2 linked regions of the Rudanella lutea DSM 19387 genome follow. The protein of the gene in region 1 interacts with the protein of each later gene in a pairwise test. Links are inferred from orthologs where the notes say so. Each region holds a gene or a part of one and is shown on either strand. Other genes may lie near its edges.

Region 1 (7,990 bases):
GTTCGTGGTGGCGTACTGGAATGTGCCGTACCCGAGCAGGAGCAACAAGCCACTGGCGGCAATTCGGGCCGTCCACCGGACGGGCTGCTGGTACCAGAGTGGCCGTACTATTACCTTCTCGGGTGCCGTGTCAGAGACATCATCACCAGGTTGGTCCAGATCCAGTTCGTGCATAAACTGGAAATGCAGATCGCGGACCTGATTGCGAAGGCCTGCCGACCGGACGGCGTCTTTGACGATTGTAACCCGATCCAGCAGACTTTGCAACTCGAAGTCAATCTGAAGCATTTGCTCCAGCTTATCTGCTTCATCAACAGGCAATGTTCGGTCTAGATACCGATCAATCCGTTCGAGCTGTTCCATGTCATTTGGTGCGCTGCAACGCAGCTTTTATGTTATCAAAAGTGGCTGGCGAGGAGTTTACCAGATCCGTTAACTCTTTCAAGCATTTATACTTTCGATTCCGAACTACCTGTTCGTTATCATATTCAGTACGTTCCATAATCTCTTTCATTGAAAGATCTTCGTAGTAAAACAAGGTCAGAATCTGCTTACAGACGGCTCCGAGTTTATCAAACAAAGCCACTATAGTCTTCTGAGCCTCCTTGTACATAACATACTGAGCGGCATCAGCTTCGAGAGTGTCCCGGCTCGTTTCAAATTCCTCATTACGCTTGGCGTCGTTACCGCGCTTACGTAATTCGCTGATCCACAAATTCCGGGTGAGGGTGTACAAAAACGATTTTACCGTTGTCTCACCCCGAAACTTGTCTTTCTGCACCAATTCGATAAACGTAACCATTACCTCCTGAATCAAATCGGCTGCGTCGTCCGGGTCACCACTATTGTTGCACACATAGCTTTCCAGCATCCGGTAATGAGATTGATAAATGAACCGCATGGCTCGTTCAATGCCATCACCTGTTTTGATACCTGCTAAAAGGTCGGTATCAGATAAGCTGTTTAGTGTCCGTTTCGTACCTGACATATATCAGTCGTTTGAGGAGGTCGAAATGTAATCGCGATTGTAAAAAAAATTTTTGAGCTGCATAAAAAGCCCAACTTTATGATGGGTGGTAACACCTCTAAACATCTGTGCGCAGAGGGTTTATAATAATACTAATGAACATATATTGGGTTTGCAAAAACAGGTTATTTATTCTAATGCATTTATTTTTTACCTAAAAGAATGCAGCTCCGGTTCGTGCAGGGCGTAACTCACGAGCCGCTTGTTTGTTGGTATAAAAACTTTTATGGGTTCCACAAAATTAATGGGTCTGCTAACTTCAGACATAAACAATTATGTTTTCTGTATTGATTGATCAGGAAGAAAGTGAACAAGTGGATGGATGCCTGCCCTTTACTGACTGGCTTTGAGATAGGTTACGGGTTTACCAATTTTTTATAACAGAAGACATAGACAAAACCCGTAATTTTAGGCCAGTAAACAGGTCATTTATGCAGTTCTCTCACCTTCATTGCCACACTCAATACTCCCTGCTCGACGGACAGGCTGATATTAAGAAGCTTATCAAAAAAGCAAAGGCCGACAATATGCCCGCGGTGGCAATCACCGATCACGGCAATATGTTTGGTGTGTTTGAGTTTGTAGCCGAAGCGGCTAAGCAGGGAATCAAGCCTATTGTCGGGTGCGAGTTTTACGTGGTCGAAGATCATACGCGTAAGCAATTCACTAAAGAGCAAAAAGATGTTCGGTACCATCAGCTGTTGCTTGCCAAAAATCCAACCGGCTACAAAAACCTGGTGAAGTTGTGCTCACTGGGTTACATGGAGGGCCTGTACGGCAAATACCCCCGTGTGACCAAGGAGCTTATTGATAAGTACAAAGAGGGCCTCATTGCTACCACCTGCTGTATTGGCGCTATTGTGCCCAAAACGATTCTGAAAAAAGGGGAAGCAGAGGGCGAAAAAGAGTTTAAATGGTGGCTCGACCGGTTTGGTGAAGACTATTATGTGGAGCTACAACGCCACGAGATTCCCGATCAGATCAGGGCGAATGAGGTTCTGGTGAAGTTTGCGGTAAAGCATAATGTAAAAATTATTGCCTCCAACGACTCGCACTATGTTGACCGCGATGATTGGGTAGCGCACGACATTCTGCTGTGCGTAAATACCGGTGAAAAGCAGAGCACCCCTTCGATGAAGGAATTCAGCGACGACGAGGTGATGCCCAAAAATACCCGGTTTGCGTTCTTCTCCGATCAGTTCTACTTCAAGAACACGCAGGAGATGAGCACCTTGTTTCATGACCTGCCGCAGGCTATTGACAACACCAACGAGATTGTCGACAAGGTAGAAACGCTCAAGCTGAAACGGGATATTCTGCTACCTAACTTCCCGATTCCCAGTGAGTTTCAAATTCACGACGACGATGTAGCCAATCAGTGGGAATTCCTGAAGCACCTGACGTACGAAGGGGCCCGTAAACGCTACGGCGAAATTGAGTCGCACGTACAGGAGCGCCTGGATTTTGAGTTGTTCACGATCAAGACAATGGGCTTTGCGGGCTACTTCCTGATCGTAGCCGACTTTATCAAGGCTGGGCGGGATTTGGGCGTGATGGTGGGGCCGGGCCGGGGGTCGGCCGCCGGCAGTGCAGTGGCGTATTGCATCGGTATTACCAACATCGACCCTATTAAGTACGATCTGCTTTTCGAACGGTTCCTGAATCCCGACCGGAAATCAATGCCCGATATTGATACGGACTTTGACGATGAAGGTCGGCAAAAGGTGATCGACTATGTGGTGCAGAAGTACGGTAAGCAGCAAGTGGCGGCTATTGTCACGTACGGTACCATGGCGGCCAAATCGGCGATCAAAGACGTGTCGCGCGTGATGGACCTGCCCCTCAACGACGCCAACGCACTCGCTAAATTGGTACCCGACAAGCCGACGTACAACATGACGCTCCGTCGGATTTTCGAAGATCCGATCGACGGGCCGGGTGGGCTTTCCAACCTGATTCAGCCCGAAGAGGTCGAGAACGTGAAGCGGATGCGGGCGCTCGAAGCGGGCGATCAGAGCGTGGGGCGGGCCATGAAGCTGATTGACACCGAAAAGGTACAGAATGTGCTTCAGCAGGCGCGTCGGCTCGAAGGTACAGTGCGAAACACGGGGGTTCACGCGGCCGGGATCATCATTGCGCCCGACGATTTGTCGAACATTGTTCCGGTATCAACTTCTAAAGATACCAACCTGATTATCACCCAGTATGAGGGTAAGGTAATTGAGGACGCGGGGGTAATCAAGATGGACTTTTTGGGGTTACGAAACCTCACCATCATTAAGGAATGCCTGCGGCTGGTGAAGCAAAACCACGGAGGGCTGTTCGTAAACGGGGTCGAAACAGATATTGATGATATTCCGCTCGACGACCCCAAAGCGTACGAACTGTTTCAGCGGGGCGAAACCAACGCCATTTTCCAGTTCGAATCCGACGGGATGAAGAAGTACATGAAGGACCTGAAACCCGACCGGTTTGAGGACCTCATTGCGATGAACGCCCTGTACCGACCCGGCCCGATTCAGTACATCCCGACGTTTATTAACCGGAAACACGGCCGCGAGGAGGTGAAGTATGATCTTCCCGAAATGGAGGAGTATCTGGCTGATACGTATGGCATTACGGTGTATCAGGAGCAGCTGATGCTCTTGTCGCAGAAGCTCGGCAACTTTACCAAAGGCGACGCCGACGTGCTTCGGAAGGCGATGGGGAAGAAGCAGAAGGACGTACTCGATAAGATGAAAGGTAAGTTTATGGATGGCTGCAAAGCCAACGGACTGAACCTGAAAATCTGCGAAAAAGTATGGACCGACTGGGAAGCGTTTGCGTCGTATGCTTTCAATAAGTCGCACTCAACTTGTTACGCTTTTGTCGCTTACCAGACGGCGTACTTAAAAACATATTACCCCGCCGAATACATGGCGGCCGTATTGACGTCTTGCCTGGGCAACATCGAAAAGATTACGTTCTTCCTCGAAGAATGTAAAGCCTTGGGTATCCCGGTATTGGGCCCAGACGTAAACGAATCGGAGCGCGTATTTGGGGTGAACAAAAAAGGCGAAATCCGCTTTGGATTGGGGGGAATCAAAGGGGCTGGCGATGCCGCCGTTGAAGCAATTATCGAAGAGCGGAAAGCTGGTGGGCCGTATGGGGATATCTTCGACTTTGCGGTACGGGTAAACCTCAGAACGGTAAACAAGAAAACCCTCGAATCGCTGGCGTATGCCGGTGCTTTTGATGCGCTCGATGAGTACCACCGGGCGCAGTATTTCGAAGTGCCCGCGGGCGAAACAGGTACGTATCTGGAAAAAATTATCCGGTACGCCAACAACTACCACGCCGAAAAGTCGGCGAGTCAGCAGTCGCTGTTTGGTGGGGCAGGAGGGGACCCCATGATTCCGAAACCCAAGCCACCCATTGTTCCCGAATGGAATCAGATTGAAAAGCTGAAGTTTGAAAAGGACGTGGTTGGCTTCTACATTACGGGCCACCCACTCGATGAATTCAAGCTTGAAATAGATGGCTTTTGTAACTGCACGCTCGACAAGGTGTATGAGGTACGGACGCCCGAAATCAAAGTAGCAGGTATTGTCTCGTCGGTGATGCAGCGGATCGCTAAAAATGGAAACCCGTTTGTGATCTTCAAGCTCGAAGATTATTCGGGTTCGATGGAGATGACCCTGTTTGGCGAAGATTACGTCCGAATGGGCCAATACATTGAGCTGGGGCGCTTTCTGCACGTGACGGGCAAGACCCAAAACCGCTGGAACTCCGACCAACTGGAGTTTAAGGCAACCAACATCCGGCTGCTGACTGAGATGCGCGAGAAAATGTGCAAGGAAGTTCGGGTGTCGCTGGCGCTGCAATCCGTTAACGCGCAGATGATTGCCCAGATCAACGAGCTGGTAGCGGCTCACCCCGGCAATTGCACGTTTTTACTGAACGTGTCGGACCCCGACGAGCGCATCGAAGTGAGTTTGTTGTCAAGAACGGTGAAGGTTAGTCCGGCCAATACGTTTATTCGGGGATTAGAAAAGCTGGATGGCGTGGTTTGTAAGGTAGCTTAACCGTTACACCAAACGCCGTACTGCCGTATGAAGCCTGCCCGATTGTTGCCCTGTTTGTATCTGATGGCTGGGTTGGTGGCCTGCACGTCGGCCAATCAACCATCCGATACCATGAATCAGCCTGGAACCTTTGGGTACGACCTCCAATTTCTGAAAGCCAAGGACCCCGATTTGGCCCTCCTGACCGATCCCGACGATAGCCTGGCGCAGGTGATTGTGTCGGCCCGGTATCAGGGTAAGGTATTTACCTCAACAGCTAATGGCGCGGCCGGTCAAAGTTTTGGCTGGGTCAACTACAAAGCGTTTGAGGGTGAGCCGCAACCCCACATGAATGCCTACGGGGGCGAAAATCGGTTGTGGCTTGGTCCGGAAGGGGGGCAATATAGCCTGTTTTTCAAGCCCGGCACCCGTATGGAGTTTGCCAATTGGCAGACCCCGGCGGCTATTGATACAGAGCCCTGGACCGTGGTGTCGCGGCAGCCGCGCGAGCTGGTGATGGAGAAAAAAGCCACCCTGCTCAATTACAGCGGTACGCAGCTTGCCATTCGTCTCGACCGGGCTGTGCGGTTGCTGTCCCGGCAGCAGGTGGGCGAAGCGCTCGGAATGGCACTCGGTGACGATATCCGGCCGGTTGGGTATCTGACCGAAAATGCACTGACTAATATCGGTACGTCGGCCTGGACACGCGAAACCGGGGCACCCTGCCTCTGGGTGCTCGATATGCTCATGCCCAGCGACCAGACAACCATTGTGGTGCCATACGAGCAAGCCGGTACGGGTCCTGTAGTCACTACCGATTATTTCGGGGCCATTCCGCCCGAACGAATTACGTACCAGAACGGCGTACTATTCTTCAAGGCTGATGGTAAAAGTCGGGGTAAAATTGGACTTACCGGCAAGCGGGCCAAGCCGGTGGCCGGTAGCTACGATGCCGGTAATGAGGTGCTGACGCTCACGTTGTTCGAGGTTGACAAGGAGGGGACGTACCTCAATCAGGCCTGGAAGCTGGTGCCCGCCCCGTACCTGGGCGATGCCGTGAATGCGTACAACGATGGTCCGTTGGCCGACGGCTCGCAGATGGGGCCGTTTTATGAGTTGGAAAGCGTATCGCCGGGGGCCTTTTTAGGTCCGGGCGGCTCATTGCGACACACCCACAAGGTACTGCACCTGACCGGCGACCGGGCCAAACTCGACGAAATAGCCCGCAAGGTGCTGGGCGTATCGCTCGATCAGATTAGAAAAGCGTTGCCGTAGCCGGTTTCGTTACGACGCGTAAAATTCGATGGGTAGGCCGTCGGGATCGGCAATGAACGTAAACGTCTTGCCGGTGAGCTCGTCGGTGCGGATGGGTTCGGCCTCGATACCGTGTTTTTGCAGGGCATCGACGGTCGCCTGCACATCGGCAACGGCGAAGGCAAGGTGACGCAGCCCCGTGGCCTCGGGCCGCGACGGCCGCGCGGGCGGATTCGGAAATGAAAACAACTCGATCACGTACTGCCCATGGAGCGCCAGATCGAGCTTATACGATTGCCGCTCGGCCCGGTACACCTCCTGAATGACCGTCAGGCCCAGCACTTCGGTGTAAAATCGTTTCGAAACCTCATAATCTGACCCAATAATAGCAATGTGGTGAACGTGTTGAAGCGCGAGCATCTGGATTACTATTGTTGGCCGAAGATAGGGGGAAATAATTATGCATAAAATAGGCTACATAACGGAAATGTACTTATTAGTGCTCAACTGTCAATATACAGTATAAGTTGGTACGAGGAAGAAAGGTGATTTACCACATCCCCTGTTAATGAGTCAAGCGCCTGTGAGGTACTGGCTATTTTTAGTTTAATGATGGCAGGTTTTTGTCACATCTTTGGGCGTTTGAATGAGCTAAGACTTTTCCAACGGAGGTCAGTTGTATTCCTGCATTGATACTATCCCACCATTCTCTAAGTTTATTTAAATTCGGTTGTTTGTTCCACTCTTCCATAAATTTATTCACATTCTGTTGTCTTATACTGGCATTCTCCTCATACAAATCATATACGGATTTTACGACAATTTTTTGTGCATGGGTCAAAGGTATCTGTGTGAACGATATTCGGCCATTATTAAATATTTTGTGATGTAGTATCAGAGAATCAATTTGGTCTATATTGGATAATTTTATTCTAACATAATTACCATTCAATTCGTGGTCGATTAAAATGTCTTGGGGTAGTCCGTTACTTCTAAGTAATTCGATGGCTTCATTGTAGTTGTCTGAATTTTTTTCAATACCTGTATCAATATAGCCACTCAACATCTCTGGATAATACTCTTCTAGTTTTTTTAGGCTACTAAAATTGCTAACTCTTATGGCGTCTAAGATGTCTAAATGATCAAGCCATTCAATACCTACAGGAAGATCGCTGTAAAACAATTTGCCAAACAAATCATTTAAAGTACTAAGTCCTTGATGAATAATGCCACTAGCGGGAAGAAAGTAATTTACAGAATGAAGAACGGTCAAGCCAAGTAAAGCATCGTCTGAAATTTTATCTACTATTTCAACTGCACGGCTAATACCCGCTCTTGTTACCCTGTTGTCTCCTTTCTGAAAACGATGTATTAGTAATTCTGATAAAAGGTCGTAGTCAGCTGTTCTCTCTGTAGAAGCCGCTGTCTTTTGTGCTTCAACAAGTAATAATTGAAAACTTGGATCGGCAAAAGCTTCCAAAGCTCCTTCAACAGCTTCCATTTTAGGTAAAAGTCTATTTTCAAATTCTGTAACTCTTAAATTTGCAATTTCCAGAGCTTCTTGGGTGTAATCTTTTCTTAATTGCAAGTTCATTTCTTGATAGATTTCTCTTGCCCTTTTCTCGTCAATACCTATATTGACTATCATATTATTCGCTTGCAGTTG
Region 2 (6,590 bases), 4.6 Mb from region 1 along the record:
CTGATGAATTTCGTCAACGCCCGCTTCCACACACACCAAAAGCGGGTTACGGCCAATCCGCTTGTACTGAATAGCCGGGTACCGATAGGCATAACCGCCCGGCCCTTGTTCGTCGTGGTTATGGAAGAGTGTATAGTCAGGGCCAACAGCAGTAGCAATAGCACCCCGAAAAGCAGAAAGTTCGTTACGGTCGATTGATGCATCGAACCGAATGGTGAGGTAGCGGATACGTTTCAAAAGTGTGGTTAAAGCAAGGTTAAAACTTAGGATTCGCAAAAATAGAAGAAGTGTAATACGATGTATATGACGTATCACTTTTTTGCGATTTTTTTTGCCTTACTCCCAAACACTTTCCGCCACTTACTCAAGTCACTCAGTATTTACTCACATTTTAAGACCTTATAGGCATGAACAATACCAGAAAACCCGTTTCTTTGCCATAGAATACTATTTCAATAGACTATAAATACTAATACTCTATCTGGAATAGGGACAATACCAATCACCCTGTGACCGTACGCGTGTCGCCCATCGTTACTGCCTGTTTATGGAACTGATCGAAAAACAAACCGCCCCGCTGAATCCATTTGCCCGCCTGTTTGTCTTGCTGTGGGTAATTGCCTTAGTGGCTGTTGCTGGGTTCAGGGCCGTGAAGCCGGCCATATCGAAAGAAGTTCTGCATGTTGAAACAGGGAAAAAAGTCGTTCTGATTCGCCATGCTCGCTAACGGCCCCCTGCCCACCCTACCCGACAAACTGCCCAACGTGGGCACCACCATTTTCACCGTAATGTCGGCACTGGCTACCCAGACAGGTGCCCTCAACCTGTCACAAGGGTTTCCGAGTTTCCCGGCCGACCCGGCCCTGCTGGCCCTGGTAACCGAGGCTATGGCCCAGAACCATAATCAGTATGCTCCCATGCCGGGCGTGCCCGATCTCCGCGAGGCTATTGCGACTAAGGTACAGGCCGATTACGGGGTTGCTTACCACCCTGCCGACGAAATCACGGTGACTTCGGGTGCGACCGAAGCGCTCTCCGTAGCCATCTCAACGGTGGTACAAGCCAACGGTGCGGGCGGTGGTCCCGATGAGGTGATTGTATTCGAACCTGCTTACGACAGTTACGTACCGGCCATCGAACTAAATGGCGGGGTGCCGGTGTACGTGTCGCTGGCTCCACCCCATTATGCCATCGACTGGGATGCCGTTCGGGCGAAAATTACCCCGCGCACCCGGCTCATTATGGTCAATACGCCCCATAACCCCACGGGGCGCGTCTGGACCCGCGATGACGTGGATCAGCTGGCAGCCATCGTCGAAGCCCACAACTTATTGGTTATTAGCGACGAGGTGTACGAGCATATCGTGTTCGACCGGCAGGTCGGCGCCGGTCGGCAACATCATTCGCTCATGACCCACCCTATCCTGCGCGAGCGGACGTTTGTGTGCGGGTCATTCGGCAAAACATTCCACGTAACGGGCTGGAAAATTGGGTACTGCCTCGCCCCCAAAGCGCTGACAGCCGCTTTTCGGAAGATTCATCAGTTTGTGACGTTCAGCGTCCCGACACCCATGCAGTACGCCCTCGCGCGGTACCTGCAACAGCCCGAACACTACCAGAGCCTATCGGCATTTTATGAGCGAAAACGGGATACGTTTCTCGATGCCATCGCCGGTTCGCCGTTTCGGTACATCCCGACCGAGGGCACGTTTTTTCAGACGCTCGCTTACGGGCACCTCACCGACGAACCCGACACCGAACTGGCCATCCGCCTGACCCACGAAATTGGGGTGGCTTCGATTCCGTTATCGGTGTTTTATCACGACCGACGCGACTACCGGATGCTGCGTTTTTGTTTTGCCAAAGACGATGCCATGCTCCGCGAAGCCGGCTCGCGGCTGAAAGCGTGGTCGAATAGCTTGGTTTAGGGTTTTTAGTTCATCGTTTTTGGTTAAAACGATTGTCTGACAATTTTTGTAGCGACCCGGCATCCTGTGTAGCTCTGCCCTTTGCGGTCCGACGGTTCGGCCGTAGCCACACGACTTCCACATAATTTGACAACCAACCATAAACGGTAAAGCCAATCAGATTTCCAATAAGCTTTTAACGGCCTCAGCGTACGTAGAACCACTGGTGAGTTTGGTGCCTTTTTTGTCGCTCAGGACAATCAGAAACTTACCGTCGAAATGCTTCACGACCTCGCTGATGCGGTGTACATTGACCAAAGCCGAACGGCTGATCCGGACAAACGTATCGGGGAGCTTTTCGGATAAGGTGGTGATGGTATAGGAAGTCAGAAACTTCTGCCCGTCGGTGGTCGAGAGGAATACGTATTTGTCTTCGGCTTCGAAAAACGCAATCTCAGGTAGCGGGATAAGCTTGATTTTATCCCCTGTTTTGACAGAAATCGAGTGAATTTCCCTTTTGGGCTGCATCCGTTCGAGCAACTTGAACAGATTGTCGGCATTGGGAAAGTGATTGGCGCTTTCCGACCGACTTCCCAGCTCCACCACCGACCTGATTTTATGGATCGTCCGCTCCAGCCGCTCGGCCTCAATCGGCTTAAGCAGGTAATCTATGGAGTGCTCCTCAAACGCCCGGATAGCGTATTGGTCGTATGCCGTCGCAAAAATAACGAGCGGCATGTAGGTCAGGCGCGCGAGCATTTCGAACCCGTTGAGCAGGGGCATTTCAATATCGAGGAAGATCACATCGGGCCGTTGAGCCTCAACCAGGGCCAACCCCTCGGCCCCGTTAGCGGCTTCGCCAATCACCGAAAACACACCGGGCTGTTTGCCCAATAACCGTTTCAGGCGCGAAATGGCCAACGCTTCGTCGTCAATCAGGATCGTTTTAAGCGGAAAGTTCATGGTAGTAGAGCGGTGATCAGTGAGCAACGAACAGTGAACAACCAACAGTGAGCAACTAACAATGAACAGTGAACAGCTAACAGTGAGCAACCAACAGTGAGCAGTTGGCAATGGCAGTGAACAGTTGCCTAATTCCAGCAAGTAGTTCGTTGATGGTTGTTCGTTGTTCACTGTTAATTGTTCGTTGTTCACTGTTCGTTGTTCACTGCTCGTTGATGGTTGTTCGTTGTTCACTGTTAATTGTTCGTTGTCAACCTGTTGAGTTTAATTCCAAGCAGCACCTGCTTGTAGGGTTCATTCTGAAGTTCAACCCGCGCGTCATCGCCGTAGAGGAGCCGGAGCTTTTCGCTAATGCTCCGCAGACCGTAGCCACTGCCCATTTCTTCGGGAAATGCCGGGCCGTTATCGTGTACGCTCAGGAATACCCAATCGTCCTGCTGGTAAATCTTAACATCGATGCGCCCCTGCCCGGCCCGCTTGCTGATGCCGTGCTTCACCGCATTCTCGACAATGGGCTGTAACAAAAATTGGGGTACTTTCAGAGCATTGAGCGACTCGTCGGCCAGCGAAACCCCAAACTGAAGCCGGTCGCCGAAACGGACGTGTTCCACCTGTAGGTACGTCTGCACCATGTCGAGTTCATCGGCAAGGCTGCTCGTATGCGTGCCATCGCGGCCGGTTGAGTACCGAAACAGCTTCGACAACAGCAGGGTCATTTCTTCGGCCTTGTCGGGGTCATCGTGCACCAGGCTGGCAATGCTATTAAGGGCATTGTACAGAAAGTGCGGGTTTATTTTGGCCTGAAGGGCGTCGAGTTCAGCCCGTGTTTTGAGCTTCTCCATGTTGAGCAGTTCAAACTCCTGCTCAGTTATCTTGCGCGACAGTTGCCGACCCTGCCGGAGCACGTACAGAAACAGATTACCCACCAGCAATCCGCCCAACACGTAAAAATACCAGGGCGCCGATTGGGTACTCAATGGTTGTTGCGTAGCCTGCCGGGCGAGTTGCCTGAACACCTCTTTCCCAAACAGCATGTACGTCACCCAGGCCATAGTCACGTAAACCGGTACAATAGCAAGGCTAACCAGCAGGTGCCGCACCCAAATGCGCCGAATGGCCCGGTCTAACCAATCGGACATGAAATAGACCAGCAGAAACACCGTGACGCCCTCGGTCAGATTCTGCCAGACGATGAACCGGTTCAGGTCGGCGATGAGCTTGTTGCCCGACGTGACAATCAGATTGGTGAAGTACACAATGCCGCTCACGCCGTACATGAGCAAGGCCCCCAACACCATCCCGATCAAGACCCCCCAAACGGGTTTTTTGAGCAGATACGTGAGTGTAATGGGTGTGGCCGGGAGTTTGGTCCGCTCCACGTTGTGCGCCCGGCCCGTGAACGACATCGAAACCCCCGACAGGTCAGCGCCCGTGAGGTCGGCACCGGATAGCCCGCTGAAATTGAGGTTGGCCCCGGTCAGGTCAGCATCCACAAACGAGGCATTCACCAGCGACGAAAAGCTGAGGTTGGCGTTGTGGAGCGTGGCCCGGCTGAAATTGGCCCCCGACAGGTCGGAGAAGCTGAAATCGGCATCGGTCAGGTCGAGCCCGCTAAAATCGAAGTGGGCCAACGCCGAGCCCCGCATCCGCACAGGCCGTGCGGGCCGGTTGGACGATTGGTGCAATTGTCGTTCGAGTTGTTCGCGGGTCATAAGCTTATTTGCACTTTTCCAGCATAGGTGCAATCTGCGACTGCCCCCAGTTGGGCGAGAGGTCGCTCTTGGGTTTAAAGGTAGCAAATTTCTCGGCCGCCTTTTTCAGCACCGGGCAGGCTGTAGCTGGTCCACCCCCAAACTGTTCGGGTGTGTACATAAGCGAGGAGCCTTCGAGCACATACAGGCGCGGGTTGTCGGGGTTGAGTGCTTTTGCTTTCTCGATGCCCGCCTGAAACAGCGGGCCGTACTGTTGCCAGCGGGCCATTGGGTCGACCACCATCCGGGCCTGCGCCACGTAGGCCCGCAACACGGCCAACTCGTCGTTATCGGGTGAGAGGGCATCGGCGGCTTTCAGGTGGGCATCGGCTTTGTCGAGATAGGCATCTTTTTCGGCCGCATCTTTCCCCATAAAGCCCAGAAATACGTACTCAAGCCCGGCATAGTAGCGCGGCAACCACTCTTTGGTTTCGACGCTCGCGATGCGCTCAAATCCGTTGGCCGCAGCCAGCATGTCGGCCGGGGGCGTTTTCATATTCTGGCTTTTCAGCGTATTCAGGGCGGCCGTCATAGCCTGCGTGTACTGTTCCGACTGAGCTACTACCGGACTAACCAGGCCCATCAGGGCTGCAACGAGAGATACAATCAGGGTTTTCATACTGAAATAAGTAAAAGTTAGACGTTTGGAGTTAAAAGGGTGGTCGATGGCGCGGGATCAGAGTTTGTTCAGGTCGACTTTGGCGCGCTTGCCAAGCATGATGACACCACCCACAAAAAAGGTGCGGTACGAGGTGGGGCCTACGGTGTAGCGGGTTCGGCCGGGCTGCCCGTCGGGGTTGGCTGCGTACCGGTACGTAAATACGTTGCGGGTGTTGAGCAGGTTATCCACTGAGGCATAGATCACCACAAAATTGCCCTTGAACGCCGTGATATAATTGGCCGAAAAACTCACGTTGTGTACCGGCGGGGTACGGTCGGTCAGAAACTCGCTCTCGGGTCGGTTCGGGTTGTAGTAAGGGCGACCGCTCGTGTACGCATAGGTCAGGCCCAGATTCGTCCTGATTTTTTCGACATACCGGCGGGTAATCAGGCTCAGGTTGTGGGTCGATACAAACGTGGGCGTAGCCTGGGTAAGGTAATTCCGAAACAGTCGCTTCGTATCCACATAGCTATACGTTACCCAGTAATCGAGGCCTTTGATACTTGTCTGATCGCGCCAGAACACGTCAAATCCCCCGGCGTACCCTTTACCCGTGTTATTGGTCTGGCCAATGGGAAACCGGTACGGATTACCCAAATCGGCTCTCCAGTCGAAGCCAGCCACGGCACTCGTATCCACCCGCTCACGCACCAGTTGAGCGTAGTTTTTGTAAAATGTCTCGACCCGAAACGTCCGCTTGTTTTTGATTACCTGATAGTTCAGAATCAGGTGGTCGGCCCGCTCGTACGCGAGGGTTTTGTTCCGAAACAGGTAGTTGTAATCGGGCGTCTGGTAAAACTGCCCGGCCGCCAGCGACACCTGGCTGTAGGCTCCTGTTTTGTAAGCCATCGACAGGCGCGGAGCCACGTTCATTCGGCCAATCACCGAGGTATATTCGGCACGGCCTCCGAGTTGCACCGCCAGTTTCCGGCCCGCATACACCTGCCATTCGGCAAACGTAGCCGCGTATTGGTCGGTTAGGCTGAAGGCGTTACCAAATACGGTGTTACCAAGCCGGATCGCGTGCCATTCGGCCCCGAAAAGGAGCTGACCGTTGCCGGGGAGCGCACGGGTCAGCACGGCCCGCACCTGCGCCCGACTGTTCTGCCGCGAAAAATCGAACGCGCCCATGGTCATGTCGTCGGTGTCGTGGCTCAGCGAAACGCCCGTGTTCAGAGCCCATTTCCCTTCATCCCACGAGTCGGTGTACGTGGTGTTGATAAACAGATTCCGGTTGTGCTGATCGAGCGTAGCACGACCCGTTTCGTTACCCGCCTGCGCCTGGGCCGGGTCGCGGAAAACCATCGC

The links.
Region 2: the proteins of dnaE (region 1) and RUDLU_RS0119485 interact in binary tests that used the Escherichia coli proteins (3 or more experiments, as listed by UniProt). The link is inferred for Rudanella lutea DSM 19387 from one-to-one orthologs.

The regions. Positions count from the first base shown.
Region 1 is NZ_KB913013.1:98,724-106,713, forward strand. What follows is about bases 1,070-5,291. They hold dnaE (DNA polymerase III subunit alpha), read left to right. Parts: upstream 1,070-1,458; coding sequence 1,459-5,091; downstream 5,092-5,291. Other genes in these bases: RUDLU_RS0100510 (DUF6786 family protein), read left to right, coding at 5,119-5,291. In the rest of the region: RUDLU_RS0100490 (tetratricopeptide repeat protein), read right to left, coding at 1-363; RUDLU_RS0100495 (RNA polymerase sigma factor), read right to left, coding at 365-988; more of RUDLU_RS0100510, read left to right, coding at 5,292-6,345; gloA2 (SMU1112c/YaeR family gloxylase I-like metalloprotein), read right to left, coding at 6,355-6,744; RUDLU_RS0100520 (LPO_1073/Vpar_1526 family protein), read right to left, coding at 6,926-7,990. UniProt on the Escherichia coli protein: DNA polymerase III is a complex, multichain enzyme responsible for most of the replicative synthesis in bacteria. This DNA polymerase also exhibits 3' to 5' exonuclease activity. The alpha chain is the DNA polymerase catalytic subunit.
Region 2 is NZ_KB913013.1:4,702,086-4,708,675, reverse strand. What follows is about bases 1-2,822. They hold RUDLU_RS0119485 (methionine aminotransferase), read left to right. Parts: upstream 1-716; coding sequence 717-1,928; downstream 1,929-2,822. Other genes in these bases: RUDLU_RS0119480 (LytR/AlgR family response regulator transcription factor), read right to left, coding at 2,085-2,822; RUDLU_RS0119490 (hypothetical protein), read left to right, coding at 548-727; RUDLU_RS27810 (CRISPR-associated endonuclease Cas6), read right to left, coding at 1-237. Also shown: more of RUDLU_RS0119480, read right to left, coding at 2,823-2,870; RUDLU_RS0119475 (histidine kinase), read right to left, coding at 3,107-4,582; RUDLU_RS0119470 (hypothetical protein), read right to left, coding at 4,587-5,240; RUDLU_RS0119465 (TonB-dependent receptor), read right to left, coding at 5,298-6,590. UniProt on the Escherichia coli protein: Shows aminotransferase activity with methionine and histidine as substrates, and to a lesser extent also with phenylalanine.